DNA from 3 places in the Pseudomonas sp. GL_139_B genome. Region 2 is predicted to be linked to each of the others. Evidence: predicted binding sites of a transcription regulator. Region 2 holds the regulator's gene; each other region holds the start of a gene.

Region 1 (10,408 bases), 170 kb from region 2:
AAGACAACCCGGCATTGGATTTTTCGACGGTGATTGCTTCCACCGTGCATGACATGAAGAACTCGTTGGCCACGCTGATTCAGGCTCACAGCCAGTGGCTGTCCCGCTTGCCCGATCCGGCGCAGCACAGCCCGGAGCAGGGCACCATCGAGTATGAGTTCGCGCACCTCAATGGCATGCTGGTGCAGTTGTTGGGGCTGTACAAGCTGGGCGTCAATCAGCTGCCGGTGCAACCGGCCTACCATGATCTGGATGACTTTCTCGAAGCGCAGCTGGCCAGCCATCAAGAAGTGTTTGCCAGTCGCGGCATTCTTGCGACCTATGACGTCGACCCGTTGTGCCCGCTGGGTTTCTTCGACCGAGAGCTGGTCGCCTCGGTGCTGGCCAACATCATCAACAACGCCATTCGCTACGCGCGCGAGTCGTTGCTGATCAGCGTCAGTGATGAGGGCGGCCAGTTGGTGCTGACCATCAACGACGATGGCGACGGCTATCCAGCCGAGATGATCGAGTTTCAGGCTGACTATGTGCAGGGCATCAATTACAGCAGCAGTAGCACCGGCCTGGGGCTGTATTTTGCCGGTCGGATTGCCGCGCTGCACCAGCGTAATGGTGTCGGCGGAAGCACCCGGCTCAGCAACGGCGGCCCGCTGGGCGGCGGTGTGTTCAGCCTTTATCTGCCCTGACAGTTCTTTATTGTGTGGCGCTGCTTGATATTCTGAACAGGCGAAGCCTATTTTGTACAGGGCGCCGTTCGCGGCTCGCACGACAAACGAATACGTCATGACAACTGATGCCCCCCCAGGGCGAGATTGAACTGCCGAATAATCTTTCGTTGCCGTGTACCCCGCATGCGGCGCTTGAACGTCTGAAATGTAGACAATTGGCGAAGGAACTGTTTGGCGAAGAGTTCATCGAAGGCTACGACGCTTCGAAGTCCATGGAGCTGACCAGCTTGTTTGATGAAATTATCCCCTGGGAACGGCGTGTTTTAGCAACCCAGGCCTGACGCTTCGTCGTCTTCAGTCTATTGTTTCGGTAGTCTGATCTTCACTGCAAGGAGCCGCTCGGAACGCCGATGCGCCAAATCTGGAAATCCTTTCGAGCGCTGTATTTCGCCTCGCTGATGATGTTGATCGGCTCGGGCCTGTTAAGCACTTACCTGGCCTTGCGCCTGGCAGCCGATCACGTTGACAGCTTGTGGGTCGGTGCGTTGATGGCCGCCAACTATTTCGGCTTGGTACTGGGCGGCAAGATCGGTCATCGACTGATCGCCAGGGTCGGGCATATTCGTGCATATGCCGCGTGTGCCGGGATCGTCGGCGCGGCGGTATTGGGCCATGGATTGACCAACTGGCTGCCGGCCTGGTTGTTCCTGCGGGTGATCGTCGGCCTGGGCATGATGTGCCAATACATGGTTATCGAGAGCTGGCTAAACGAACAAGCCGATGCCCACAAGCGCGGCAAGGTATTTAGCGGTTACATGATCGCGTCCTATCTGGGGTTGGTACTGGGTCAGTTGATACTGGTCATGCACCCTGGCCTGGGTCTGGAACTGTTGATGCTGGTCGCCTTGTGCTTCGCCCTGTGTCTGGTGCCGGTGGCACTCACTCGACGAATTCACCCGGCGGCGTTGCACCCGGCCCCCATGGAGCCGCGCTTCTTCATCAAGCGCGTGCCGCAGTCGTTGAGTACGGTGTTGGGGGCGGGGTTGATTGTGGGTTCGTTCTACGGTCTGGCGCCGTTGTATGCGTCCCAGCAGGGGTTGTCCAACGAACAGGTCGGTCTGTTCATGGGTAGCTGTATTTTTGCCGGCCTTTTGGTGCAGTGGCCGTTGGGGTGGCTGTCTGACCGCTATGACCGGGCGCTGTTGATCCGCTGTTTTGCCTTCAGCCTGGCTTTGGCCGCGTTGCCGCTGGCGATCCTGCAGACCGTGCCGATTGAGGTGTTGTTCATCTCCGGGTTCTTGTGTTCGCTGGTGCAGTTCTGCCTGTATCCGTTGGCAGTAGCGTTCTCCAATGACCACGTAGAAGGAGATCGTCGGGTCTCGCTCACGGCGATGCTGCTGGTGACATACGGTGTCGGCGCCAGCATCGGGCCGCTGGTCGCGGGCGTGCTGATGAAGCTGTTCGGCAGCCACATGCTCTATGCATTTTTCAGTTTTTTTGCGCTGGTGCTCGTGTGGCGGATCCGCCCAAAAGCGGTCACCAATCTGCATCAGGTCGACGACGCGCCGCTGCATCACGTGGCCATGCCGGACAGCATGTCGAGTTCGCCGCTGGTGGCGTGCCTTGACCCGCGTGTCGATGAGCAGGTCGTGCAGGAGCAGATGCACAGCCCGCCCCATCCGGAGTCGGATTCAGAGCTGGAACCGGAAGCAGAACCGACGCCACCGGAGGATCCTGACTCAGGACGCGAACAAAGTTTTACTGAAGCCAGACCCTGACGTTTGATGCATAAAAAAAACGGGCAGTCACCGCAAGGGACTGCCCGTTTTTTGTTGAAGCGTTGAATCAGAAGTCGTCTTTGTCGAAGCGCCGTGCTTCACGCTGAAGCTGGTACACGAAGCGCTCGACCTGACGCTGCACCATCCCGCTCATGTTGTGAAAGCGGATACCGGCGAAGGTGGTGGAGATCCTTTCTTCGAAGTGCAGGTAACGCAATTCCACTGGTGTGCTCATGCTGCCGAAGGGTAGGGCGGCAACGAAGCGGTCGTAGACCTGACCCAATTGCAGTTGGCCAGTGATGTCACCGTCAAAGCGCAGCTTGCAGCCGGTGGCGGAAATATCCAGCAGCTTGCCGCTGACCGGGGATTTGAGCTTTTCACCACCCAGTTCGACATCGACCAGCTGCGCCAGCTTCAATGCCGCCCGGAAGGCGTTTCGGCGCTGGTGGTAAACCACCTCATCGGGGAGTTTGCCGCGATAGCAGCGCGTGTTGCTGAATTCGTCAATGCTCAGTGGGCCGTTGCTTTCCCAAGCGATGCGCACGCCCTCATGGAAGCCTTCGACCCGAAACGATTCGCCCGCCAGCAGATAGCGTTCGCCATCGCGGGGCACCATTTCGTCCAGGGCGATCATGTCTGCGTCACGATCGACGTCAACCAGATAGCTCTGGAAACGCTGGTTGCGCTCATGGAACGTAATGATCAGAGGGTCATGACTCTCTTGTAGCTGCCGAAGGTTGCCAGCGATCTCCATTGGCGTGGAAAGCACCTTGGGTGGCTGTGGAGCATCTTCCGCGTTTAAGGCATTGGACACGGTTCATCATTCTCCGGACAAAATATGTTTGCGCATTGCCAGTATATTGCCAGCATGTGACGCGCCTAGATAGAGCGAACTCATCGACAGGTTCAAGCCTGACTGAGCGGGCGTGGCTTCGCTAGCATGGAGGTTGATCCGCGGGCATCGTAAAGCGCGGGTGGTTCGCCGCCGGTGAGAATTTTCAGCTGATGGGCCGTGGCGGCCTGCTGGATCAGGATCGACTGACCATTATTGACATTGATGGCCTGGCACTGAGCCAGAAGGTCGGTCAGGGCATCACTTTGCGCAAGTAACTGATCACCGACGCTTGATTGGCTGGCGAGTTGCTCCAGGCCGTGGCGATTGGTGGGCAGGTTGAGGCTGGCGAGGATTTCGCTGCGTTTGCGGCCATGCTGTTCGAGCAGAATGATCATTGCCTGTTTGCGCGCCAGAATGTCTTCGAGCAGCGGCATGTCGCGACCATGCAAGGCGAGGGACTCGGTTTGCAGTAATTCCAGCAAGTGTTGCGCTGGAGCAAAGTCGTCGATGATCAGTTGCAGTAAATTAGTGTCGTGCATGGCTGGCCTTGGGTTTTAAGCGTCCAAAAGCCTGGCGCAGGCCGTGGCCTAGCGCTGGGCTTCGAAGTTGAGCAGTTTGCTGGCTACACGGTTGCTGTCGACTTTATAGCTGCCATCGGCAATCGCTGCTTTCAACTCAGCCACGCGGGCGTTGTCGACGGCAGGCTGATCGCGCAGCTTGTCAGTGACCTTCTGCAACTGCTGAGCCTCATTGCTGAGGTGTACCGATTCCCCGCTTTTGGCGGTACTGGCCTGTTCGGCCGGGGTATTCAGCGGCACGGATTTGCCGGCTTCGGCAGTGTCCTTGTTGGCGCTGGTACGCGTACTGCCGGTGAGTGACGAGGAACTGTTCAAACGGCTGAAATCGATGACCATGATAAAAAACCTCTGGGAATTTGGACGCTTGCCATGTTTTCGGCTCTCCTTGCAAAAACTTTAGGCCCATTTATCAATGAGCGTGCATGCGCCAGCGCATTTCCTGCGCGCGGCACAGTTTAGGGAACCGCCACGATCAGCGCCATGCTTTCACCAACAAGGCTCCCTACATGGCCACTTCCACCTGGCCCGGCGCCATGACCTGCGCCTTGATGACCCGTTGGGAGTTGAGGTTTTTCACTCGAATCTGTTCACGCAAGCCGCCATTTGACAGCGCTTCGCCCGGCATGCGCACGCTGAGCGTACCACTGCGGGCGGTAATCACTACCTGGTCGCCCTTGCTGATGACTTCGGCCTGTTCGAGATGGACCTGCGTCAGGACCTGATCGGTGACCGTTGGTCGGGTCAGCTTCTGTCCGATCGCCTGATCCACAGAGGTGAAGTAACCCTGGCTGATCAGGCTGATGTCTCGTTCGCGCAGCATGACGTCACCCGACTCGATAAAGCCGGCTCGCTTGAGCGGTCGAGTGGTGGTGACGACATCGCGAAACAGGCGGACTTGAGCGGGTACAAAGACAGTCCAGGGGGCGGTGCTGTCGCAACGTACCTTGACCGTGACCCGGCCAATCGGGATCGCAGGGCTCTCTAAAGTGGCTGTCAATTCCTTGTCGCACAGGGGCATGCGCAGTCGCGGATCGAGCTGATTGACCTGAATCTCATAGCGACCTTCGGTTTGGCTGGTCGCCAAATAGTCTTCGACAGTGAATTCAAGAAAGCCCTGAGTGACGCCGATAAGCATGTCAGGCAAGGTAACTGCGTCAGCAAGGGCAGGGCTGCCAGTATTGAACAGGCAGACGGCCGATATCGCGCAAAGCCATTGGCGAGCGATTGATGTGAGGCGTCGAAAAAATGTCGGTTCTGTGTTCATACGCGTTAAAAAGCAAGCGCCGTGCCGTTTTGTGATGACAGCGCGTCGCAACACATTCAAGCGTTGTGTAGGAGTCGGTGCATGGCTGGTGTAATGGATGCGGTAAACCAGCGCACGCAGCTGGTAGGGCAGAATCGCCTTGAGCTGTTGTTGTTCCGTCTCGACGGCCAGCAGCTTTATGGGATCAACGTGTTCAAGGTTCGGGAAGTGCTGCAATGCCCCAAACTCACGCTGATGCCAAAATCCAGTCCTGTCGTGTGCGGTGTGGCAAGTATTCGGGGGGCGACTATTCCGATTCTTGATCTGGCGATGGCGACCGGCTCCGGCGCGTTGAAAGATCAAAGTAATCCATTCGTGATCATCACGGAGTACAACACCAAGACTCAGGGTTTCCTGGTGCGCTCGGTGGAGCGCATCGTCAACATGAACTGGGAGGAGATTCATCCGCCACCCAAGGGCACGGGGCGCGACCATTACCTGACAGCTGTGACGCGGGTCGACAATCAGCTGGTCGAAATCATCGACGTCGAAAAAGTGCTGGCGGAAGTCGCGCCGACACCAGACGCGATTTCGGTCGGTGTGGTCGATCTCGAAACCCAGCACAAGGCCTTGTCCTTGAAGGTCTTGACGGTCGATGACTCGTCGGTGGCGCGCAAACAGGTGAGCCGTTGCCTGCAAACCGTCGGCGTTGAAGTGGTGGCGTTGAACGACGGCAGGCAAGCGCTGGATTACTTGCGCAAGCTGGTCGACGAAGGGAAAAAGCCGGAAGAAGAGTTCCTGATGATGATTTCCGACATCGAGATGCCGGAGATGGATGGGTACACACTGACGGCTGAGGTCCGCAACGACCCACGCATGCAAAAGCTACATATCATCCTGCATACTTCGTTGTCGGGGGTTTTCAATCAGGCGATGGTCAAGAAAGTCGGTGCCGATGACTTCCTGGCCAAGTTCCGCCCTGATGACCTGGCATCCCGGGTAGTCGACCGGATCAAAGCAGCAGACATCAGCTAGGGGCCTTCTGCCCCTGGTGGTTCACACGATTTAAGAGGCGGCATCTTTGTCTACGGGTAATTTGGATTTTGAACAGTTCCGGGTCTTCCTGGAAAAAGCCTGTGGCATTTTGCTCGGTGAAAACAAGCAGTATCTGGTCTCGAGCCGTCTCAACAAACTGATGGAACAGCAGGGCATTAAGTCGTTGGGTGAGTTGGTCCAACGCATTCAGACCCAGCCACGCAGCGGTTTGCGCGAAATGGTGGTGGATGCCATGACTACCAACGAAACTTTGTGGTTTCGTGACACCTATCCCTTTGAAGTGTTGAAGAACAAGGTATTGCCGGAAGCGATCAAGGCCTCACCCGGTCAGCGTTTGCGGATATGGTCGGCGGCCTGTTCGTCGGGGCAGGAGCCGTACTCGCTGTCGATGTCCATCGATGAGTTCGAACGCGTCAACCTGGGCCAATTGAAGATGGGCGCGCAGATTGTGGCCACCGATCTGTCCGGCACCATGTTGGCCAACTGCAAGACTGGCGAGTACGACAGCCTGGCGATTGGCCGTGGTCTGTCGCCCGAGCGCCTTCAGCGTTACTTCGACCCGAAAGGGCCGGGGCGCTGGGCGATCAAGGCGCCGATCAAGAGCCGGGTGGAGTTTCGCTCGTTCAACCTGCTGGACAGCTACGCAGCCTTGGGCAAGTTCGACATCGTGTTCTGCCGCAACGTGCTGATCTACTTCTCCGCCGAGGTGAAGAAAGACATCCTGTTGCGCATACACAGCACGCTCAAGCCAGGTGGCTATTTGTTCCTCGGTGCGTCCGAAGCGCTGAACGGTTTGCCGGATCATTACCAGATGGTCCAGTGCAGCCCGGGGATTATTTACCAGGCGAAGTGATTCGTCGGCGGCACAAAAACGGGAGCCCTCAGGGGCTCCCTTTTTTTTTTGCCTGGTGATTTCTCGCCACCACCTCTAGACCCTGTGGGAGCCGGGCTTGCCCGCGATGGCGGTATCACTGGCGAAGTTGATGTGACTGATAGACCGCCATCGCGGGCAAGCCCGGCTCCCACAAGGTACGTTGTGTTCTTTGGAGGGTGATAAGCGGCAGAAAAGCGGCAGATAACGGAACCCGGTTGCCGCTTTTCTGGCATTGCCGCCTTGCCACTCCCCGCAAAGCCCCGGTTTCCGGGCTTTTTTTATTTGGCACGCCGCTTGCTATGTCTCTGTTACGAAAAATCAGGTCACCCAAAGGTTTCCCGACATGAGCATCAGCTTCGATAAAGCGCTCGGTATCCACGAACAAGCCCTGGGCTTTCGCGCTCAGCGTGCCGAAGTCCTGGCCAACAACATCGCCAACGCCGACACCCCGAACTACAAGGCTCGGGATCTGGACTTCTCGAAAGTGCTCGCCGCACAGAACGAGAAAACCAAGAACGGTACTTTTGCCTTGAACATGACCAATAGCCGTCATATCGAAGCTCAAGGCCTGGGCAATGGCGACGAGTCGCTGCTGTATCGCACGCCGATGCAACCATCGATCGACCAGAACACCGTGGACGCCCAGCTGGAACAGTCGAACTACGCGGAAAACGCCGTCGGCTTCCAGGCCAGCTTCACCCTGCTCAACAGCAAATTCAAAGGGCTCATGTCAGCCCTGCGCGGAGAGTAAGTCATGTCCTTATCCAGTGTTTTCAACATTGCCGGTAGCGGCATGAGTGCCCAAACCACTCGCTTGAACACCGTGGCCTCGAACATCGCCAACGCCGAAACGGTCTCGTCGAGCATCGATCAGACCTATCGTGCCCGTCACCCGGTGTTCGCCACCATGTTCCAGGGCGGCCAGAGCGGCGGCAGTAATTCGCTGTTCCAGAGCCAGGACGCTGCCGGTCAAGGCGTGCAAGTGCTCGGCGTAGTCGAAGACCAGAGCAACCTTGAAGCGCGCTACGAGCCGAACCACCCGGCTGCCGATGCCAAGGGTTACGTCTACTACCCCAACGTCAACGTCGTCGAAGAAATGGCCGATATGATTTCCGCGAGCCGTTCGTTCCAGACCAACGCCGAAATGATGAACACCGCCAAAACCATGATGCAGAAGGTCCTGACCCTCGGTCAGTGATAAGGGGCGACTCTGATGAGTGTTATCGATACCACCAGCGGCTTGAGTCTCAAGGATGTTTTGGCCAACTCCTCGGTCAAGACCAGTAGCACCGGCACCGACGGCCTGGCAGCCGCCACAGGCAGCGCCACCGGTAAAAAAGCGTTGGGCAAAGACGCGTTCCTGCAATTGCTGGTGACCCAGCTGAAAAACCAGAACCCGCTTGAGCCACAAGACAACGGCGCGTTCGTCGCTCAGTTGGCGCAGTTCAGCAGCCTGGAAGGCATCACCACGCTGAACGATACGGTCAGCGGCATTGCCGGCAATTACAACTCGTCGCAAGCGTTGCAAGCTTCTTCGCTGGTCGGCCGCTCGGTGGTCGCCCAGACCGACACCGCAGTGGTTGATACCTCCAAGAGTTTCAACGGTACGGCAATCGTGCCGGCATCGACGGACCCGGTGACGATCAAGATCGCCAATGCCGAGGGTAAAGTCGTTCGCACCATCGACCTGGGCAGCCAGCCAGCGGGCAATGCCAGTTTCATCTGGGACGGTAAAAACGATGCGGGCGAAGTGGCCGCGGCCGGAACGTACAAGTTCGCCGCCACCGCAACCTATGACAGCCAGGCGACCTCGCTGGTGACTTACCTGCCCGCAACCGTCAACAGCGTGACCATCAGCCAGACCGGCGGCGAGATGATGCTGAACCTGGCAGGTTTGGGCAGTGTTGCCCTGTCCAAAGTACAAACCATTGGTATATAGAGCCGGCTAACGCGGCACAAAGGAGTGGATTATGTCTTTCAATATCGGCCTTAGCGGTCTCTATGCCGCCAACAAACAACTGGACGTAACCGGCAACAACATCGCCAACGTCGCGACCACCGGTTTCAAATCCTCCCGCGCAGAATTCGAAGACGTGTACTCGGCCACCCGCCTGGGCACCGGCAGCAAGACCATCGGCAACGGCGTACGCCTGGCCAACGTTTCCCAGCAGTTCGGCCAGGGCGACGTGAGCAACACCGGTAACGTGTTGGACATGGGCATCCAGGGCAACGGTTTCTTCATCATGAGCGACAACGGTTCGCTCAGCTACACTCGTGCCGGTGCGTTCAAGACTGACGCCCAAAACTATGTGGTCGACAACAACGGCAACCGCTTGCAGGGTTATGGCGTAGACGCCAACGGCAAGATCATCAACGGCGTGCTGACTGACTTGAAAATCGATACGTCGAGTCTGACGCCGCATGCGACCACGCTTGTCAATCAGACGATGAATCTGAACTCCTCGGACGCACTGCCAACGGTGACTCCGTTCAACGTCAAAGACACCAACAGCTACAACAAAACCATTTCCACCCCTGTGTACGACACGCAGGGTAACCAGCACTCGATGGACCAGTACTACGTTAAAAATCCGGGGGCCAACTCCTGGACTGTTTACACCTACATGGACGGCCGTAGCCCTGGCGACCCGACGCAAAACCCACCGGTGCCGTTGGTAGCTGACATCACCTTCAATCCCGATGGCAGCATCAAGACGATGGCGACCACAACTCCAGCTCCCCCGCCTCCGGCCGCTTCTTGGAATCTAAGCGGCACCACCCTGACCATGAAAGGCTGGAATCCGGGCGTACTGGTTGACGCCAACGCCAACCCGCCAACCTGGGCCTTGAACGGCTCGGATGCCGCTGCTGGCGGTGTTGCGTTCGATTTGACCAAAACCACCTCGTACGCCTCGCCAACCGCGCGTACTGCGCAGTACCAGGACGGCTACGCCACTGGCCAGATCGCCAGCCTGACCATCGACGAAAGCGGTGTCATGACCGCCAACTTCACCAACCAGCAGACCAAGGCCATCGGCCAGGTAGCCATTGCCAGCTTCGCCAACGAACAAGGCTTGCAGCCAATCGGTGGTACTTCCTGGAAGGAAACCTACGCCTCAGGCGTAGCCGGCGTCGATGCACCGAAAACCGGTACGCTGGGTTCAGTCGTGTCCAACTCGCTGGAAGAGTCCAACGTCAACCTGACCAACGAACTGGTTGATTTGATCAAGGCGCAGAGCAACTACCAGGCGAACGCCAAGACCATCTCCACCCAAAGCACCATCATGCAGACCATCATTCAGATGACTTGATGCCGGATAACGCTACTTAAAGACCCCCTCGAAAGAGGGGTTTTTTATGGGCGGGATTTGTCTCG
Region 2 (10,408 bases):
CGGGCGGATTCTCAATGTGTCGGTGACGCACGTCGATCCGGGGCAGTCTTTGGTACAGGCGCTGGAGCCACTGTTGCGCAAACGCGTGGTGTTGATTGATACGGCGGGCCTTCAGGCCAGCGATCCGGCACTGCGTATGCAACTCGAAAGCCTGGCCGGACGGGGCATCAAATCAAAGAATTATCTGGTGTTGGCGACCACCAGCCAGAAACAGGTTCTAACCGCCGCTTATCATAGTTACAAGCGTTGCGGGCTCGCGGGCTGCATCCTGACTAAACTGGATGAAACGGCAAGTCTGGGCGAGGTGTTAAGCCTGGCGATCAGTCATGAATTACCGGTGGCTTACCTGACTGATGGCCCGCGGATCCCGGATGATTTGCATCTGCCGCGTCGTCATCAGTTGGTCAGCCGCGCCGTCAGCGTGCAAATGCAGGAAGAACCCAGCGAAGAAGCCATGGCTGATATGTTCGCTGACATTTACCACAGTCCGACCAAACAGGTCGGCTAAGGTAGTAATGAACAGTTTTTGTACCTACATCGATGGCCTGCCATGCATTGTTCCTTTAGCGAACGCGCAGCCAGTAATGTGGCCTCCGTCTATGCAAGACAAGGTAAAGAAATAACATGGGCAGCATGCATCCCGTACAGGTGATCGCGGTGACCGGCGGCAAAGGTGGCGTCGGCAAGACTAACGTGTCAGTGAATTTGTCACTGGCCCTGGCCGAGCTCGGCCGTCGCGTCATGTTGTTGGACGCTGACCTGGGCCTGGCGAATGTCGACGTCCTGCTGGGACTGACACCCAAACGTACCCTGGCTGACGTGATCGAAGGCCGCTGCGAGCTGCGCGACGTTCTGTTGCAGGGCCCAGGCGGTATTCGAATCGTTCCGGCGGCCTCCGGCACACAGAGCATGGTTCACCTGAGCCCGGCTCAGCACGCCGGCTTGATTCAGGCCTTCAGCGACATCGGCGACAACCTCGACGTCCTGGTGATCGATACTGCTGCGGGTATAGGTGACTCGGTCGTCAGTTTTGTTCGCGCCGCGCAGGAAGTCTTGCTGGTGGTCTGCGACGAGCCGACCTCGATCACTGACGCCTACGCGCTGATCAAACTGCTTAACCGCGATTACGGCATGAACCGCTTCCGCGTCCTGGCCAACATGGCCCAGAGCCCGCAAGAAGGTCGCAACCTGTTCGCCAAGTTGACCAAGGTCACCGATCGCTTCCTTGACGTCGCCCTGCAGTACGTCGGCGCAGTGCCTTACGACGAAAGCGTGCGTAAGGCCGTGCAGAAGCAGCGCGCCGTTTATGAAGCCTTCCCGCGTTCCAAGTGCGCCCTGGCGTTCAAGGCCATTGCGCAGAAAGTCGATACCTGGCCATTGCCTGCCAACCCGCGTGGGCACCTGGAGTTTTTTGTCGAGCGCCTCGTGCAGCAGACCGCGGGACCCGTCCTATGACAGCCAGTGGCTACAACCTCTACAAGATGTCGGCACGTGACGCGCAGTACGAGCTGATCGAGCGTTACGCGCCACTGGTCAAACGCATTGCTTACCACTTGCTGGCCCGTCTGCCAGCCAGTGTTCAGGTTGAAGACCTGATCCAGGCCGGGATGATCGGCCTGCTTGAGGTATCAACCAAATACGACGCCAGCAAAGGCGCGAGTTTCGAGACGTACGCGGGCATACGAATCCGCGGCGCCATGCTCGATGAAGTGCGCAAGGGGGATTGGGCACCGCGTTCGGTTCACCGAAATACCCGCATGGTCAGTGACGCAATTCGCTCTATTGAAGCTAAAACCGGCCGTGACGCTAAAGATCACGAGGTTGCGGCCGAACTCCAATTGAGTCTCGACGATTATTACGGGATTTTGAACGACACCCTGGGCAGCCGCTTATTCAGTTTCGACGATCTGTTGCAGGACGGCGAACACGAAGGGCTGCACGAGGATGGCGCGAGTGCTCATCTCGAGCCGTCACGCGATCTGGAAGATGAACGCTTCCAGGCAGCGCTGGCGGACGCGATTGCCAATTTGCCGGAGCGTGAGCGACTGGTGTTGGCGCTGTACTACGACGAAGAGTTGAATCTCAAGGAAATCGGTGAGGTCCTGGGGGTCAGCGAATCGCGGGTCAGCCAGTTACACAGCCAGTGCGCGGCCCGTTTGCGGGGGCGTTTGGCAGAGTGGCGAGCGCGCTGAAGGCAGTGTGGGGACACTGCGAACGAGGCTGGTGCGGGTTTGAACGGCACCGGTCGCGATCTGTTGTGCTCCAGACAGTCATCGAATGCATCGCCGGATTGATTGAAATGGCGCGTCCAGGTGCTGGGCGCGTTTAAGACTGCTTGGAGGTCGAATTGGACAAGAACATGAAAATCCTCATCGTTGATGACTTCTCAACGATGCGGCGGATCATAAAAAACCTGTTGCGTGACCTTGGGTTCACCAACACGGTCGAGGCCGACGATGGCACTTCTGCCATTCCGGTTCTCAACAGCGGAAGCATCGACTTTCTGGTGACCGACTGGAACATGCCTGGCATGACCGGTATCGACTTGCTGCGCCACGTGCGCGCCGATGAAAAGCTCAAGCACCTGCCGGTGCTGATGGTGACGGCTGAAGCCAAGCGCGAGCAGATCATCGAAGCGGCCCAGGCCGGTGTAAACGGCTATGTCGTCAAACCCTTCACGGCCCAGGCGTTGAAAGAAAAAATCGAGAAGATTTTCGAACGCATCGGTTGATCCACTGCGCCACGGGGGAGCTATGGAGCATAAAGAGTCTTCTATGGGCGATTTTGAATCGACCCTGAAAAAACACGCAGTCGAACTGGTCGAGAGTCTTGAAAAAGGCAGGTTCGGCGAAGCTGTGCAATTGATCCATGAGCTCAATCAGACCCGTGACCGCGGCCTGTACCAGGAAGTGGGCAAGCTCACTCGCGAGCTGCACAGCGCGATCGTCAATTTCCAGATTGACCCGAACATGCCGCAAGCCGAGGAGGTGTCACAGATCACGGACGCCACCGAGCGCCTGGGGTATGTGGTCAAGCTGACCGAGGCCGCGGCCAACCGCACCATGGACCTGGTGGAAAACGCCACGCCGTTGGTCAATAGTCTGGCTGACGAAGCCCAGGCGTTGAGCACGGATTGGGGGCGGTTCATGCGCCGCGAAGTCGGCGCTGAAGAGTTCCGCGAACTGGCCCGCCGGATCGACGGTTTCCTGGCACGCAGCACCGAAGACAACCGCAGGGTGTCGAGCAACCTCAACGACATCCTGCTGGCTCAGGATTACCAGGACCTCACCGGTCAGGTCATCAAGCGCGTGACCCAATTGGTCACCGAAGTTGAAAGCAACCTGCTCAAGCTCGTACTCATGGCCAGCCAGGTAGACCGCTTTGCGGGTATCGAACATGACCGTGAATCGATGCTGGCCGAAAAAGATCCACAAAAACATCTCTCTCAGGGTGAAGGTCCGCAGATTCATGCCGATAAAAGAGAAGACGTTGTGTCCGGTCAGGACGATGTGGACGATTTGCTATCCAGTCTTGGATTTTAGGTTCAGGTTTTTAGACCTTTAGGAGCACCCCCTTAATGAGCTTCGGCGCCGATGAAGAGATCCTTCAGGATTTCCTGGTTGAGGCCGGCGAGATTCTAGAGCAACTGTCCGAACAGCTGGTCGAGCTTGAAAGCCGACCGGATGATGCGGACCTGCTCAATGCAATTTTTCGCGGTTTTCACACTGTAAAAGGGGGCGCCGGCTTCCTCCAGCTCAATGAGCTGGTGGAGTGCTGCCACATCGCCGAGAACGTGTTCGACATCCTGCGCAAGGGTGAGCGTCGCGTTGATTCGGAACTGATGGACGTGGTCCTTGAAGCGCTGGACGCGGTGAACAGTATGTTCAGCGAAGTCCGCGAGCGCAGTCCGGTTACGGCTGCGACACCTGAACTGCTGGCGGCTCTGGCCCGTCTGGCCGAGCCGCAAACGGCTGATGAACAAGCATCGGTTGCCGACGTGGCGCTTGCACCTGGCGCTGACAGTGAATCGGACGACATCACCGATAACGAATTCGAACAACTGCTGGACTCGCTGAACGCCGTCAAGGCTGAGGCCGAAGCTCCGGCTACTGCGCCAACGCCGGTCAACAGTGCCGCTGCCAGCGACGAAATCACCGATCATGAGTTCGAGTCGTTGCTCGACCAGCTGCACGGTAAAGGCCAATTCGCTGTCGATGCGTTGATTGCTGCGCCAGCCACACCTGCTGCCCCGAAAACAGCAGGCGACAGTTGCGACATTACCGACGACGAATTTGAAGCACTGCTCGACCAGTTGCACGGCAAAGGCAACTTTGCGGTGGATGCGCTGGAGTCGGCCATTGCTTCGGTGTCGGTGCCGGCTGCGCCAACCGCCGCCGCGGCGGGCAGCGATTTGATCTCCGATCACGAGTTCGAAGCGCTGCTCGACGAGTTGCACGGCAAAGGCAAGTTCAGCGAAGTCGGCACGGGTTCTGCCACCGCTTCCGTCGCGGCCCCAGCCGCCAAGGCGGTCGCCCCGGCACCGGTTGCCAAGGCGCCCGAGCCCAAAGCTGAAACGCCGAAACCGGTTGCCGCCGCCGCGCCGGCCCCGGCCCGTGCTCCGGCAGCACCGCCACCGGAAAAAACAGCCAGCGAAGCCGAGACCACCGTGCGAGTCGATACCGCGCGCCTCGACGAAATCATGAACATGGTCGGCGAATTGGTACTGGTGCGTAACCGCCTGGTTCGCCTGGGTGCCAACAGTGCTGATGAGGCCATGTCCAAGGCAGTATCGAACCTTGACGTAGTCACGGCCGACCTGCAAACCGCGGTCATGAAGACCCGGATGCAACCGATCAAGAAGGTCTTTGGGCGCTTCCCGCGTCTGGTTCGCGACTTGGCTCGCCAGCTCAAGAAAGAAATCAACCTGGAACTGGTCGGCGAAGAAACCGACCTCGACAAGAACCTCGTCGAGGCTCTGGCTGACCCGCTGGTCCACTTGGTGCGGAACGCGGTCGACCACGGCATCGAGTCGCCGGAAGAACGCGAAGCTTCGGGCAAGTCCCGTGGCGGCAAGGTAGTCCTCGCGGCGGAACAGGAAGGCGACCACATCCTGCTGTCGATTTCCGATGACGGCAAAGGCATGGACCCGAATGTCCTGCGCTCCATCGCGGTAAAACGCGGTGTGATGGACAAGGATGCAGCGGATCGCTTGAGCGACACCGAGTGCTACAACCTGATTTTCGCGCCAGGCTTCTCGACCAAAACCGAGATATCCGACGTGTCGGGTCGTGGCGTGGGCATGGACGTGGTGAAAACCAAGATCTCCCAGCTCAACGGATCGATCAACATTTACTCAGCCAAGGGCCAGGGTTCGAAGATCGTCATCAAGGTCCCGTTGACCCTGGCGATCATGCCGACGCTGATGGTCATGCTCGGCAACCAGGCGTTTGCATTCCCGCTGGTGAACGTCAACGAGATCTTCCACCTCGACCTGTCGACCACCAACGTGGTGGACGGCCAGGAAGTGGTCATTGTGCGCGACAAGGCGCTGCCACTGTTTTACCTCAAGCGCTGGCTGGTCAGCTCCGCCGCTCACGAAGAGCAGCGCGAAGGCCATGTGGTGATCCTTTCGGTGGGCACACAACGGATCGGCTTTGTCGTCGACCAGTTGGTGGGCCAGGAAGAAGTGGTCATCAAGCCATTGGGCAAAATGCTCCAGGGAACCCCGGGCATGTCGGGCGCCACCATCACCGGTGACGGTCGTATTGCGCTGATTCTCGATGTTCCGAGCATGCTCAAGCGTTACGCCACGCGGCGTATTTGATTCTGGTGGAGCGGGGCGACTGAGGCCCCGCTGCGTCTAATGGAGTGTTTATGGCAGTCAAAGTCCTGGTGGTGGACGATTCGGGGTTTTTCCGCCGCCGCGTCTCGGAAATTCTTTCAGCGGATTCGAATATCCAGGTCGTCGGTACGGCGACCAACGGAAAAGAGGCGATCGATCAAGCCCTGGCCCTCAAGCCGGACGTGATTACCATGGACTACGAGATGCCCCTGATGGACGGCATCACGGCTGTTCGACACATCATGCAGCGCTGCCCGACGCCGGTATTGATGTTCTCGTCACTGACCCACGAAGGCGCCCGGGTCACCCTCGATGCGCTGGACGCCGGCGCCGTCGATTTTCTGCCGAAGAATTTCGAAGACATCTCCCGTAACCCGGAGAAGGTCAAGCAACTGCTGTGCGAGAAGATTCTGAGCATTTCGCGCAGTAACCGTCGTGCCAATACCTACAGCGCACCGGCCCCTGTCGCCGTACCAGTCCCGACGCCAGCGCCTGTGCCTGCAAGCGTCAGCAGTTACGGCAGCAGCGCACCGTCGCGCCCAGCGCCGGCACCGATACCGGCCCGCACGCACGCCCCTGCGCCGTCCGCCCACTCGTCGCCCGCACCGAAACGCAAAGCCTACAAATTGGTTGCCATCGGCACGTCCACCGGCGGTCCGGTTGCGCTGCAACGGGTCCTGACCCAGTTGCCGGCCAACTTCCCGGCGCCGCTCGTGTTGATCCAGCACATGCCTGCGGCATTCACCAAAGCCTTCGCCGAACGCCTGGACAAGCTCTGCCGTATCCGCGTCAAGGAGGCCGAGGATGGCGACATCCTGCGTCCTGGCCTGGCGTTGCTGGCCCCGGGTGGCAAGCAAATGATGATCGACGGCCGTGGCGCGGTGAAAATCCTGCCCGGCGACGAGCGTCTCAATTACAAACCGAGTGTGGACATCACTTTCGGTTCGGCCGCCAAGTCCTACGGCGACAAAGTTCTGGCGGTGGTGCTGACCGGCATGGGCGCCGACGGTCGCGAAGGTGCTCGCCTGCTCAAGCAGAGCGGCAGTGCGATCTGGGCTCAGGATGAAGCCAGTTGCGTGATCTACGGCATGCCGATGGCCATCGTCAAAGCCGACCTCGCGGACGCGATCTACGGGTTGGAAGATATTGGCAAGCACCTGGTCGAGGCCTGTATCTGATGGATGTTTTAAGCCTTATCGGCATCATCATGGCGTTCGTCGCCATCATTGGCGGCAACTACCTTGAAGGCGGCCACCTCGGCGCGCTGGCCAACGGCCCGGCGGCGTTGATCGTCCTCGGTGGGACTGTCGGCGCAGCGTTGCTGCAATCGCCGATGAGCGCCTTCAAGCGTGCCATGCAAATCCTTGGCTGGATTCTGTTTCCGCCTCGCGTTGACCTGGCTGGTGGCATTGATCGCGTGGTGAACTGGAGCCTGACCGCCCGCAAGGAAGGTTTGCTCGGCCTGGAAGGGGTGGCCGATGCCGAACCCGACAACTACTCGCGCAAAGGCTTGCAACTGTTGGTTGACGGAGCCGAACCGGAATCGATTCGCAGCATTCTGGAAGTGGATTTCTACACCCAGGAAAGCCGTGATATCGAAGCCGCCAAAGTCTTCGAAAGCATGGGTGGCTACGCGCCAACCATCGGCATCATCGGTGCGGTGATGGGCCTGATCCACGTCATGGGCAACCTGGCCGATCCCTCCCAGCTGGGCAGCGGCATTGCCGTGGCCTTCGTCGCCACCATCTATGGCGTGGCCAGTGCCAACCTGGTGTTGCTGCCGATTGCCGCCAAGCTCAAGTCCGTTGCCTTGCGCCAGTCGCGTTATCGGGAAATGTTGCTGGAAGGGATCCTGTCGATCGCGGAAGGTGAAAACCCTCGCTCTATCGAGTTGAAGCTTCAGGGCTTCATGGATTGATGAGGGGGTAATGGATTATGGCTCGTCGTCGCCAACCTGAGGAACACGTCAATCACGAACGCTGGCTGGTGTCCTACGCGGATTTCATAACCTTGCTGTTCGCGTTCTTCGTCGTCATGTACTCGATCTCGTCGATCAACGAAGGCAAGTACAAAGTCATCTCGCAAGCGTTGATCGGGGTCTTCACCGACGCTGATCGCTCCCTCAAGCCGATCCCGATCGGCGAAGAGCGGCCGATGAGCGTGACGCCGGCCAAGCCATTGGTGAAGGACAGCGAGCAGGTCGATGCCGGCGTCGCTGGTTCCAGCGATCCGCTGAAAAGCATCGCCGATGACATCAGTGCGGCATTCGGTGACCTGATTAGCTCCAACCAGATGACCGTGCGTGGCAACGAGTTGTGGGTTGAGATCGAGCTCAATTCCAGCCTGTTGTTCGGCAGCGGCGATGCCATGCCCAGTGACATCGCGTTCAACATCATCGACAAGGTGGCCCGGATCCTGAAGCCGTTCGACAACCCGATTCATGTCGAAGGCTTTACCGACGATCAGCCGATCCGCACCGCGCAGTACCCGACCAACTGGGAGCTGTCCTCAGCCCGTTCCGCGAGCGTCGTGCGCATGCTCGCGATGCAGGGCGTAAACCCCGGGCGTCTGGCGTCCGTGGGCTACGGCGAATTCCAGCCGGTGGCCAATAACGCCACGGCTGAAGGTCGAGCGCGCAACCGTCGTGTGGTGCTGGTGGTTTCGCGCAATCTCGATGTACGCCGCAGCCTGACCGGCACCGGTACCGCACATGCGCAACCGGATGCCGCGTTGAAGCGGGCTGGCACACAAACTGCACCGACCCCGGTCAAGTCGCCGGGACGAGAGAGCGCCGTCAATTCTCCGTCACCCGCATTAACACGTTGAGCTATTTCCCGGTCGACCCTGTCAACCGGGCGGAACCTTTCGAATGAGAGTTTGGGCAGTTGCCAATCAAAAGGGTGGTGTTGGTAAAACCACTTCCTCTATCGCTTTAGCCGGTTTGCTGGCCGAGGCGGGCAAGCGCGTGGTCGTGGTCGATCTCGACCCGCACGGCTCAATGACCAGCTACTTCGGCTACGACCCCGACACCCTGGAACACAGCAGCTACGACTTGTTCTTGCACAAGGGCAGCGTGCCGCAAGGTTTGCCCGGGCAGTTGTTGATGCCCACCAGCCACGAAAGCATTTCGCTGTTGCCCTCCAGCACCGCGCTGGCGACGCTTGAGCGTCAGTCGCCGGGGCAAAGTGGTTTGGGCCTCGTCATCGCCAAGAGCCTGGCGCAGTTGTGGCAAGACTTCGATTACGCCGTGATCGACAGCCCGCCATTGCTCGGCGTACTGATGGTCAATGCCTTGGCGGCGAGCCAGCAGTTGGTGATCCCGGTGCAGACCGAGCACCTGGCCGTCAAAGGTCTGGAACGCATGGTCAACACCTTGGCGATGATCAACCGCTCACGCAAGCAGGCGCTGCCGTTCACCGTCATTCCGACCTTGTTCGACCGACGTACCCAGGCTTCCCTCGGAACCCTGCGGGTGCTGCGCGACAAGTACCCGGAAGAAATCTGGCAAGGCTACATCCCGGTCGACACCCGTCTACGTGACGCAAGCCGGGCCGGACTCACGCCTTCGCAGTTCGACGGCAAGAGCCGGGGCGTTCTCGCTTACCGCGCGCTGCTCAAGCATTTGCTGGTGCAGCAATCTGTCGCGCAGGTGGCTTGAGATGAACCTTCCTTGCGGGGTGCATGAATGAATCGGCCGGTGAAAATCACCACTCGCCCGCAACTGGCACTCCAGACTTACCTGGACGGCTTGCTGCAGGATGCGACAGAAGAGCTGGCACCGCTCATCGAAGCGCTAGTCGAGGTGGGCGAGCCTGCAAGTATTTTGGACGAGTTTCAGTTGGCGGTGCTCGAAGAACAGGCTCGCGATGCGCGTCCTGTGGCGGTGTTTGCAGCCCCGGTGATTGCACCCGTGGTTGCACCTCCGGTGAAAGCACCTGCACCTGTCATGGAGGCACCGGCACCGATCCTCGTGCCGGTATCGACCATCGCACCGCTGCCGCAAACTCTGGTGCCGCCAGTCGTCGAAGTTCATATCCCACCGAGCAACACGCCGCCTCCGGTCGAAACTGACGGGCGTCCATCGTGGGCCGCCGAGCCCTTCGAATGCCTGTTGTTCGACGTCGCTGGCCTGACACTGGCGGTGCCATTGGTGTGCCTGGGTTCGATTTATTCCCTGGCCGGTCACGAGCTGACGCCATTGTTCGGTCAGCCGGAATGGTTCCTCGGGATTCTCCCAAGCCAGGCCGGCAACCTCAAAGTGTTGGATTCCGCCCGTTGGGTCATGCCCGACCGCTACCGCGACGACTTCCGTCAGGGCCTGCAATACGTTATTTCGGTTCAGGGCTATGAGTGGGGGTTGGCGGTGCATCAGGTCAGCCGCTCGTTGCGCCTGGACCCCAACGAAATCAAATGGCGCAGTCACCGTGGTCAGCGGCCATGGCTGGCGGGCACGGTGATTGAACACATGTGTGCATTACTCGACGTTTGCGCGCTGGCCGAGCTGATCGCCAGTGGCGGCGCAAAGCACCTGAGCAGTATTAAAAAGCCGGCTCACAAACCAACATA
Region 3 (10,408 bases), 460 kb from region 2:
GACCTGGGGTGGCTACCCGGACGGCGTGGCATTTGCCGTGCTGCTGATGAACCTTTGTGTGCCAGCGCTGGAGCGCTTTGTCGCGTCCAGACAGGAAGTGACCCCATGAGCCGAGCGTCCAGCGTTGTCATTCTGGTGCTGGTAGCCGGGCTGGGAATCAGCGCGAGCTACCTCGTGCAACGCATCAGCGCCCCCCGCATTGCCGCTGAACAACGGCTGATCGATAGCCGCCACCTGCTCGACCTGCTACCACCGCAAAGCTACGACAATCAACCGCTGGAACAGCCGCTCGTCCTCGCCAACATCACGTTGCCCAACAGCACACTGCTGGGCGGCTACCTGGCGACCAAGGCAGGTCAGCCGAGCGCGGTATTGCTGCGCAGTCAGACCATGGGCTACGAAGGCTCAATCGAATTGCTGATTGCCATCGATCCCAACGGCAAGTTATTGGGAGTCAAAACCCTCAAGCAATCGGAAACTCCGGGGCTGGGTGGCAAGATCGCCGACTGGCCCAACACCTGGCTCCAGGCATTTGCCGACAAGTCTCGAAGCGACCCCGACGACGCTGGCTGGGCCCTGAAAAAGGATCAGGGGCAATTCGATCAGGTGGCGGGGGCAACCAGCACTTCCAGGGCGGTGATCAGTGCCATTCACGACGCATTACGCTACTTCGATGAACACCGCCAACAATTGAGCGGGAGTAGCATCCATGACTAAGTCCTCGACCCTGCAAAACTCGTTGATGCTTGCGCCCCTGATCGGCACCACGACTTCCTGGGCGGCGGCGCTGGGACTGTGGCTGATGTTCATCGTAGTGATCAGCGCTTATGGCGCTGGCATGTGGGCCTTGAGATCCCGGCTGGTTCCGTCAGCCCGCTTGCCTGCCTGCCTCCTGCTGGCCGCCATGCTCACCAGCTGCGCGCAAATGGCCGCACAAGTCTGGTCACTCCAATGGCACCAACCAGTAGCGCTTTATGCTGGGCTGATTGCCCTGCAATGCGTTGTGCTGGAGTACAACGGTTTCTTCCAGAGCCCACGTCTTGATCGCTTGCGCCTGTGCGCCCTGTTTGGCGCGCTGATGGTCGGCCTGGGCCTGCTGCGCGAACTGCTTGGCAACGGTGGCCTGCACCTCGCCACGCTGGCCCCCGGCGGGTTCATTCTGTTGGGAGTGTTGATCGCCGCTCGTCAGGCCTGGACCCGCTCGACGTCCTCACATTGATTGACTGTTTTTCAGGAAACGCATCGCCCATGAACGCCGCAAAACGCTTGGAAATTTTCCGCAGGTTTCACGAAGACAACCCGGAACCGAAGACTGAACTGGCCTATTCATCGCCATTCGAATTGCTGATTGCCGTGATTCTTTCCGCCCAGTCGACCGATGTCGGCGTCAACAAGGCCACCGCCAAACTCTATCCCGTGGCCAATACACCGGCGGCGATCTATGCGCTGGGCGTCGAGGGACTGTCGGAATACATCAAGACGATCGGTTTGTTTAACAGCAAAGCGAAAAACGTGATCGAAACCTGTCGCCTGTTGGTGGAGCGTCATGGCGGCGAAGTGCCGCAAACTCGCGAGGAACTGGAAGCGCTACCCGGCGTCGGCCGCAAGACGGCAAACGTGGTGCTCAATACTGCCTTTCGCCAATTGACCATGGCGGTGGACACCCACATTTTCCGGGTCAGCAACCGCACCGGCATTGCTCCCGGCAAAAATGTGGTCGAGGTGGAGCAGAAACTGATGAAGTTTGTACCCAAGCAATACTTGCTCGACTCCCACCACTGGCTAATCCTTCATGGGCGCTACGTATGCCTGGCCCGCAAGCCCCGCTGCGGCAGTTGCCGGATCGAGGACTTGTGCGAATACAAGCAAAAGACCTCGGACGATTGAGGCACTATTGGATTTATTGATCCATCGATTGAAAAAATCTTTTTTACCCGCCGGTCGATTGTCGATATAAGGAGCCCCAAAGGCAGCCTTAGCCTGGAGTTGACCTGATGAGCACTGGCAAAGAGCAATTGGACGTAGAAGACGACTTCACACCCGTTGAGGCCGATGACGCTGAACCGGTGGTTGAAGTGGCAAAGACCAACCTGAGCAAACGCCGCACCATCGACAATTTGCTGGAGGAGCGCCGACTTCAAAAGCAATTGGCCGATTACGATTTTGACCTTTAACACCTAAAAGCCTCCTGAAATGGAGGCTTTTTACTAAGTGCCGTTTCCTGATGAGCGCCGCCTCATCAGCCGTTAGTGGCACTTAAACCAGACCATTGCGTTGAGCCAGTTCGATCAGATCGACCAAGGAGCGCGCATTGAGCTTCAACAACAGGCGAGTTTTGTAAGTGCTGACGGTTTTATTGCTGAGGAACATTCCATCGGCAATCTCCTTATTGGTCTTGCCTCTGGCCAACTGTTGCAACACCATCATTTCGCGCCCGGACAGACGATCCACCATATCGGCTTCACTGGCATTGCCAAGACTGGACCGTACGGTATGCAACGCTTGATTCGGAAAGTAACTGTAGCCTGAAAGAACGGCTTTTATCGCACTAAGTAATTCAGTGAGGTCCTGCTGTTTGCAAACATAGCCTGCAGCCCCTGACTGCATGCAACGCATGGAAAAATGCCCAGGGGCTTGTGAAGTCAATATCAACACTTTAAGTGGCATCGCCGTCGTTGTCAGTCGCGCAATAACTTCCAGCCCATCCAGCTTCGGTATTCCAATATCAAGAATGACAATATCCGGCATAAGTTCGCGGGCCAGTTGTAATGCATCCACGCCGTTATCTGTTTCTGCAATGACTTCGTAGCCATGGCGCTCCATTAGCATACGTACCGCAAGACGAATGACGGGGTGATCATCCACGATCAGCACTTTATTCATGGGCAATTCCAATTTTCGCTGTTCGAATTTTTAGAGCCCGCACAATAGCCTAGTCACTTCACCCATAGCATGCTGCCTCACTCCGCGACCCACACCGAGAGACATTCCCTACAAACAAGAAGGATAATTCTTACAAGAAATGCTCAAATACTGTGTGTCTTAAATTTTACCTGCCTATCAGCACCCCGTTTTTTGAAATTTTTGTGTATCTATTTACATCCAAAAACAAAGGAGACAGAACAGTGAACGTGTCGCCCGACAAACACCTGCGATTGAGCTACGCTTAAAAAATCAACATCGAGCAACACTCCAACTTTAAAGATCAATTTAATTCACTTAAAACATGAACACCCACCATACCCGACACACAAAAAATCCAGCTAGTATAAAATCACCACCCCCCCCGATAAACCAAACTAAACGGATCTAAAAAATCGACCCGACATAATAAAACGCAAAACACATGAACAACCCAAACTAACAGATCGAGAAAACATATTCTTTCATGAGCAGAAAAAATGATAAAACCCAAATCAAGACTCACCAACCCCATGACGATCATCGCAGTATTTGCAACACTGTCTGAAACTTCAGCGGCTATTTCTCTGCCCTTTCTCGATAATGATGAACGCGAGATTTACATCTGGTTTCTTATCAGCTTCCCTTTTTATTTGCTTTTTCTATTCTTCGCAACACTCAACTTTAACTACCGATCGCTGTACGCCCCCTCTGATTTTGAGAAGGGAAAACATTTCATAAAGGTGATGGAGAACGCCGATCAATCGGATAGTAGTTACGCACGAGCAGTCTCGACCGAGAACTGGATTGAGCATCAGGTGCGGTTACCGGGCTTGCTGAAGGATCTACACATCGTCGATGTACGAAGGATGAGCAAAAAAATGGAATTCAACACGTTGATCGAGAAGGTCCAGGCTCCCTCTGCACAATTGATCGTATTTCTCACGTGTAGCGATTCAGAGGCGTTACTGAAAGAAAGCGCGCTCAAGCATTCAAAGCAAACAAAGAAACGCAGCAACACAGCGTTCTGTGTCGCTTACAACGTGAGCTCACAGGGTATGACGACTATGGCTTGAGTGCCCGATAGCCGAACAGGACAACTCTCTAAAACTCAGAGAGAGAAAACGCAGAAGGAATTGTACGAGTAACAAGAAGAACGTCGAAAAACACAATGCGCGACAGGAAAAACTTCCCTTTTCAGAATTGTGGCCTTGTCACTGACAAGGCCACAGCTCTATTACTTCAATGGGCTCAGAACAACTTCCGGCCTTTGTTCGCGGCAATGCGCATGCGCAAGGCGTTGAGCTTGATGAAGCCCGCCGCGTCGGCCTGGTTGTAAGCGCCGCCGTCTTCTTCGAAGGTTGCGATGTTGGCATCGAACAACGATTCGTCAGATTTGCGACCGGTAACGATCACATTGCCCTTGTACAGCTTCAGGCGAACAACGCCGTTCACGTGGGCCTGTGACGCATCGATCATTTGTTGCAGCATCAGACGCTCAGGGCTCCACCAGTAGCCGGTGTAGATCAGGCTGGCGTATTTCGGCATCAGCTCGTCTTTGAGGTGAGCCACTTCGCGGTCCAGGGTGATCGATTCGATCGCACGGTGAGCGCGCAGCATGATGGTGCCGCCTGGGGTTTCGTAGCAACCACGGGACTTCATGCCCACGTAACGGTTCTCGACGATGTCGAGACGACCGATACCGTGTTCGCCACCGATACGGTTCAGGGTCGCCAGCACGGTGGCAGGGGTCATTTCGACGCCGTCCAGTGCAACGATGTCGCCGTTACGGTAGGTCAGTTCCAGGTACTGCGCTTTGTCAGGAGCCTTCTCCGGGGAGACGGTCCATTTCCACATGTCTTCTTCGTGCTCGGTCCAGGTATCTTCCAGCACGCCGCCTTCATAGGAGATGTGCAGCAGGTTGGCATCCATCGAGTACGGGGATTTTTTCTTGCCGTGACGCTCGATCGGGATGTTGTGCTTTTCAGCGTAATCCATCAGCTTTTCACGGGAGAGCAAGTCCCATTCGCGCCACGGAGCGATCACTTTCACACCTGGCTTCAACGCGTAGGCGCCCAGTTCGAAACGAACCTGGTCGTTGCCCTTGCCGGTGGCGCCGTGGGAAATGGCGTCAGCGCCGGTTTCGTTGGCAATTTCGATCAGGCGTTTGGCGATCAACGGACGAGCGATGGAAGTACCCAGCAGGTACTCGCCTTCGTAAACGGTGTTGGCGCGGAACATCGGGTAAACGAAATCACGCACGAATTCTTCGCGCAAGTCGTCGATGTAGATCTCTTTGACGCCCATGGCCTGCGCCTTGGCGCGCGCAGGTTCAACCTCTTCGCCCTGACCCAGGTCAGCGGTGAACGTTACCACTTCACAGTTATAAGTATCCTGCAGCCACTTGAGGATCACCGAAGTGTCCAGGCCGCCGGAATACGCCAGAACGACCTTGTTTACGTCCGCCATGCCATCACTCCACGGGGTTCTACGGAAAGCCGGGAAGTCTACCGCTCAACCGCGGTAATTTACAGAGGCGCGACAGCTTATGACGACGAAGCGACAGAATCTGTCGAGCGCGCGACGATGACCGGCGAGTCAGGAATTTGCTGGGGTACTGCTCGTAGCAATTTGAGGCGCGACTTGTCCGGTCGGTGCCACACGTTCCAGTCGCACCGCAACCCGACGATTTTTCGCGCGATTGCCAGCGTTGGTGTTCGGCGCCACAGGGTAGCGCTCACCATGGAAGCGCATCGTGATCTGCGACTCCTGAATACCGTTGCCCTTGAAATAGTCCATCACCGCCAAGGCGCGGCGGCGTGACAACTCTCGGTTGGTCAGGCGATTGCCACTGTTGTCAGAGTGCCCGTCAAGCTCGATATGATTCACCGAAGGATCGGCCTTCATGAACTCCAGCATCACCTGCAACTGAGCCTTGGCTTGCGGGTCAAGATCAATACTTTCACCCGGGAAGCCGATTTCGGACCTTTTAACTTGTTCGAAATTCTTCGGCAGCAGTTTCGCCACGCAACTCTGATAGTCGCTGAACGCCTTGTTGAATTTGACCGGCAACAAACGCACTTCCGACACCCGGCCATCGCCGGAAGTATGCCGGATCACCGGGCTGCGGCCATCGATCAATCCGCTGATCAAACGCCCAGCCTGAGCTTGCGAGCTGTTGAACAGCACATTGCCGCTGCCGACTCTGACGGAACCCAGGTTGATATCGCCCCGTCCCGGCTGCCACGGCGCGGCGGCCGCCAGCAAAGTCGCCCAACCACCACCGATCATCGCGTTGTAGGCATTCAGACGAAACGTCGCTTGCTCGCCGGCACGACGCACAAACTCACCCGAGCCGAAATCGGTGACCGGCTGAGTCAGGCGGCATTCGAACTTGTCACCTTCGACCGTCCACTCAATGTTCTCCAGAGGTGTCTGGAAAGTCAGCGCCATTGCAGGAAGGCTGGCAAACACACTGAGCAAGGCTAAATAACGCTGGCGCACGGGAGGCTCCACTGGCTTCTACGACAAAAAGACCGACACACGCATGTTTACGGCATACCTGGTTCATATCGGTAAGTTCCTGCAAAACTTGATAGCGAGTGCCTGCAAGTGTCTTTTCCGGTAGCATTCCCCTCAGTTTGACCCGCCTGGAATTCCCTCATGTCCGACCGCCTGACCCTGCTGCGTCCCGACGACTGGCACATTCATCTTCGCGATGGTGCCGTGTTGACCAATACCGTTGCGGATGTCGCGCGCACCTTTGGTCGCGCCATCATCATGCCCAACCTGGTACCTCCGGTGCGTAACGCCGCGGAAGCCGACGGCTATCGCCAGCGGATTCTCGCTGCACGCCCGGCCGGCAGTCGCTTCGAACCGTTGATGGTGCTGTACCTGACCGACCGTACCCAGCCTGAAGAAATTCGCGAGGCCAAGGCCAGCGGTTTCGTGTACGCCGCCAAGCTGTACCCGGCCGGCGCGACCACCAACTCGGATTCTGGCGTCACCAGCATCGACAAAATCTTCCCTGCGCTTGAGGCCATGGCCGACGTCGGGATGCCTTTGCTGATTCACGGTGAAGTCACCCGTGGCGATGTCGACGTGTTCGACCGCGAAAAAATCTTCATCGATGAGCACATGCGTCGCGTAGTCGAGCGCTTCCCGACGCTCAAAGTGGTGTTTGAACACATCACCACCGCCGATGCCGTGCAGTTCGTCAACGAGGCTTCGGCCAACGTCGGCGCGACCATCACCGCGCATCACCTGCTGTACAACCGCAATCACATGCTGGTGGGCGGAATTCGGCCGCACTTCTATTGCCTGCCGATTCTCAAGCGCAATACCCACCAGGAAGCCTTGCTCGACGCCGCTACCAGCGGCAGCGAAAAATTCTTCCTGGGCACCGACTCGGCACCCCACGCCCAGCACGCCAAAGAAGCCGCGTGTGGCTGCGCCGGTTGCTACACCGCTTATGCGGCCATCGAGATGTACGCCGAAGCGTTCGAACAACGCAACGCGCTGGACAAGCTCGAAGCCTTCGCCAGCCTCAACGGCCCGCGCTTCTATGGTCTGCCAGCGAACACTGACCGCATTACCCTGGTCCGCGATGAGTGGACCGCCCCCACCAGCCTGCCATTTGGCGAGCTGACCGTTATCCCGCTGCGCGCCGGTGAAAAACTGCGCTGGCGCCTGCTGGAGGAACACGCGTGAGTGAAGACCATTTCGACGACGAACAGGACGGTCAAGGCGGTGGAGGCGGTCCTCGCCATCCAATGGCTGCCAGATTCCGTGGTTACCTGCCGGTTGTCGTCGACGTAGAAACCGGTGGTTTCAACTCGGCCACCGACGCCCTGCTGGAAATTGCCGCAACCACCATCGCGATGGACGAGAAAGGGTTTGTGTACCCCGATCACACCTACTTCTTCCGTGTAGAGCCTTTTGAAGGCGCGAACATTGAAGCAGCAGCGCTGGAGTTCACCGGAATCAAACTCGATCACCCGCTGCGCATGGCGGTGAGTGAAGAAGCGGCCCTGACCGATATCTTCCGTGGCATCCGCAAGGCTTTGAAAGCCAACAGTTGTAAACGAGCGATTCTGGTCGGCCACAACAGCAGCTTCGACTTGGGCTTCCTCAACGCAGCAGTCGCACGCCTGGACATGAAACGTAACCCGTTTCATCCGTTCTCCAGCTTCGACACCGCGACCCTTGCCGGTCTGGCTTACGGCCAAACCGTACTGGCCAAGGCCTGTCAGGCAGCCGATATCGATTTCGACGGTCGCGAGGCGCACTCGGCCCGCTATGACACCGAGAAGACCGCAGAGCTGTTCTGCGGCATCGTCAATCGCTGGAAACAAATGGGCGGCTGGGAAGACTTCAACGACTGATCTTGTTGATTTATCCCGCGCATAAAAAAACCGGCCTCATCAGAGGCCGGTTTTTTATTGCCTGACGCTTGGGCTTACAGTGCCGCAGCGTTCTCGGTCAGGTAAGCCGCAACGCCTTCGGTCGAAGCGGTCATGCCTTTGTCGCCTTTTTTCCAGTTGGCAGGGCAAACTTCGCCGTGCTCTTCGTGGAATTGCAGAGCGTCGACCAGACGGATCAGCTCTTCGATGTTACGGCCCAGTGGCAGGTCGTTGATGATCTGCGAACGGACAACGCCTTTGTCGTCGATCAGGAACGCGCCACGGAAAGCCACGCCGCCTTCGGACTCAACGTCGTAGGCCTTGGCGATGTCGTGCTTCATGTCGGCAGCCATGGTGTAACGGACTTCGCCGATGCCACCATTGTTTACCGGGGTGTTACGCCAGGCGTTGTGGGTGAAGTGCGAGTCGATCGACACGGCAATCACTTCAACGTTGCGGGACTTGAAGTCAGACATGCGGTTGTCCAGAGCAATCAGCTCGGACGGGCAAACGAAGGTGAAGTCCAGTGGGTAGAAGAACACCAGGCCGTATTTGCCTTTGATGGCCGACGACAGGGTGAAGCTGTCTACGATTTCGCCATTGCCCAGTACAGCTGGAACGGTGAAGTCCGGGGCTTGTTTGCCTACGAGTACGCTCATTGGATATCTCCTGGTCTATTAACGTGAAGAACTGGATACGCATCAGCCTGCCACCCTCAAGCGACAGCCCTGTGACACGATCCCCCTTCGAAGGACCGACCATCATACACGGCGTTTTTGAGCTGTCCTCAACGGTTTTTTGCAGGAGCGTAAATTTACCGTTGTTACAGTGACTGGCAGATGAGCGAGTGAAAACCGTTCGTCGGTCACGTCCACTTATAGCGCAAAGCTTTCAGAAAGCACTTTGACAATCATTCTCGTTAACATTAAGATCCATCGCAATTGAGTCACAACCAGCGACGGTTTTCACTTATGTATGTCTGCCTCTGCACTGGCGTCACCGACGGTCAAATCCGCGATGCAATCTATGAAGGTTGCTGCAGCTATAAGGAAGTCCGTCAGGCCACCGGCGTAGCCAGCCAATGCGGAAAATGCGCCTGCCTTGCAAAGGAAGTGGTTCGCGAAACCCTGACCAAATTGCAATCGTCCCAGGCAGCCATTCCTTTCCCTGTAGAATTTACTGCCGCTTAATTACCCTGTTTCAAAGAACCGGACTCGATGTCCGGTTTTTTTATGTCCGAAAATCAACTGCTTACGCCCTAGACGCGGAACACAAACATTCTTATTCCGATTAATTTTTCATATAAGTTTCAATAACTTAGGTTTGACACTCTTACATACGCGGCTCAAACTCAGCCTTATAGACAGCTACTTAGGGCAGGACCCCATCATGAAAGGCGACGTTACAGTCATCCAGCATCTCAACAAGATCCTTGCCAATGAGCTGGTCGCGATCAATCAATACTTTCTGCATGCCCGCATGTATGAAGATTGGGGCCTGAACAAGCTCGGCAAGCACGAATACCACGAATCCATCGATGAGATGAAGCACGCGGACAAGCTGATCAAGCGAATCCTGTTCCTTGAAGGCCTGCCGAACGTCCAGGACCTGGGCAAGCTGCACATCGGCGAACACACCAAGGAAATGCTTGAGTGCGACCTGCGTATCGAACGCATCGGTCATGCCGATCTGAAAGTCGCTATCGCTCATTGCGAAACGGTCGGCGACTTCGGTAGCCGTGAACTGCTCGAAGATATTCTTGAGTCTGAAGAAGAACATATCGACTGGCTGGAAACCCAACTGGGCTTGATCGATAAAGTCGGTCTTGAGAACTATCTGCAATCGCAGATGGGCGAAGACGAGTAAGTCAGCGCTCGCTAAACTCGAAACACTAAAAAGCCCCGCACTCTTTTAAAGAGGCGGGGCTTTTTTATTGCCTACAGAGATCGAATCAAGCTTCGGTCTTGTTGGCAGCAGCTGCTTCAACAGCGGCTTTGATCGTGGTCTGCAACGAACCGTCAGCAGCCATCTCGGTCATGATGTCGCTACCGCCGACCAGCTCACCACCGACCCACAGTTGCGGGAAGGTTGGCCAGTTGGCGTAT

Evidence for each region. The regulator FliA, encoded in region 2, starts transcription of late flagellar genes. The targets are predictions, from matches to a motif close to CTAAAGTTTNNNNNNNNNNNGCCGNTAA.
Region 1: a site for FliA is predicted at 4,232-4,259, ahead of flgM (flagellar biosynthesis anti-sigma factor FlgM). Genes of this name have one in related genera too.
Region 3: a site for FliA is predicted at 6,471-6,498, ahead of AC3ISI_RS23085 (flagellar protein MotY). Genes of this name have one in related genera too.

What each region holds. Positions count from the first base shown of each region.
Region 1 covers NZ_CM174403.1:4,758,175-4,768,582, reverse strand. The annotation lists gene AC3ISI_RS21795 (sensor histidine kinase) at 1-686, shown strand, start outside; partial or broken gene AC3ISI_RS21790 (glutamine synthetase family protein) at 797-1,009, shown strand; gene AC3ISI_RS21785 (MFS transporter) at 1,079-2,446, shown strand; gene AC3ISI_RS21780 (flagellar brake protein) at 2,514-3,260, opposite strand; gene AC3ISI_RS21775 (flagella synthesis protein FlgN) at 3,353-3,820, opposite strand; gene flgM (flagellar biosynthesis anti-sigma factor FlgM) at 3,869-4,195, opposite strand; gene flgA (flagellar basal body P-ring formation chaperone FlgA) at 4,362-5,123, opposite strand; gene AC3ISI_RS21760 (chemotaxis protein CheV) at 5,205-6,137, shown strand; gene cheR (protein-glutamate O-methyltransferase CheR) at 6,184-7,011, shown strand; gene flgB (flagellar basal body rod protein FlgB) at 7,376-7,783, shown strand; gene flgC (flagellar basal body rod protein FlgC) at 7,787-8,230, shown strand; gene flgD (flagellar hook assembly protein FlgD) at 8,246-8,971, shown strand; gene flgE (flagellar hook protein FlgE) at 9,003-10,343, shown strand.
Region 2 covers NZ_CM174403.1:4,589,035-4,599,442, reverse strand. The annotation lists gene flhF (flagellar biosynthesis GTPase FlhF) at 1-508, shown strand, start outside; gene fleN (flagellar synthesis regulator FleN) at 625-1,455, shown strand; gene fliA (RNA polymerase sigma factor FliA) at 1,452-2,192, shown strand; gene AC3ISI_RS21020 (chemotaxis response regulator CheY) at 2,360-2,731, shown strand; gene AC3ISI_RS21015 (protein phosphatase CheZ) at 2,754-3,542, shown strand; gene AC3ISI_RS21010 (chemotaxis protein CheA) at 3,578-5,824, shown strand; gene AC3ISI_RS21005 (protein-glutamate methylesterase/protein-glutamine glutaminase) at 5,875-7,020, shown strand; gene AC3ISI_RS21000 (flagellar motor protein) at 7,020-7,760, shown strand; gene motD (flagellar motor protein MotD) at 7,778-8,668, shown strand; gene AC3ISI_RS20990 (ParA family protein) at 8,712-9,500, shown strand; gene AC3ISI_RS20985 (chemotaxis protein CheW) at 9,528-10,408, shown strand, end outside.
Region 3 covers NZ_CM174403.1:5,051,157-5,061,564, forward strand. The annotation lists gene AC3ISI_RS23045 (RnfABCDGE type electron transport complex subunit D) at 1-109, shown strand, start outside; gene AC3ISI_RS23050 (RnfABCDGE type electron transport complex subunit G) at 106-717, shown strand; gene AC3ISI_RS23055 (Rnf-Nqr domain containing protein) at 710-1,219, shown strand; gene nth (endonuclease III) at 1,249-1,887, shown strand; gene AC3ISI_RS23065 (PA3496 family putative envelope integrity protein) at 1,995-2,174, shown strand; gene AC3ISI_RS23070 (response regulator transcription factor) at 2,257-2,883, opposite strand; gene AC3ISI_RS23075 (hypothetical protein) at 3,402-3,977, shown strand; gene AC3ISI_RS23080 (argininosuccinate synthase) at 4,153-5,370, opposite strand; gene AC3ISI_RS23085 (flagellar protein MotY) at 5,500-6,405, opposite strand; gene pyrC (dihydroorotase) at 6,565-7,611, shown strand; gene rnt (ribonuclease T) at 7,608-8,285, shown strand; gene AC3ISI_RS23100 (peroxiredoxin) at 8,360-8,962, opposite strand; gene AC3ISI_RS23105 (bacterioferritin-associated ferredoxin) at 9,275-9,493, shown strand; gene bfr (bacterioferritin) at 9,693-10,169, shown strand; gene grxD (Grx4 family monothiol glutaredoxin) at 10,255-10,408, opposite strand, start outside.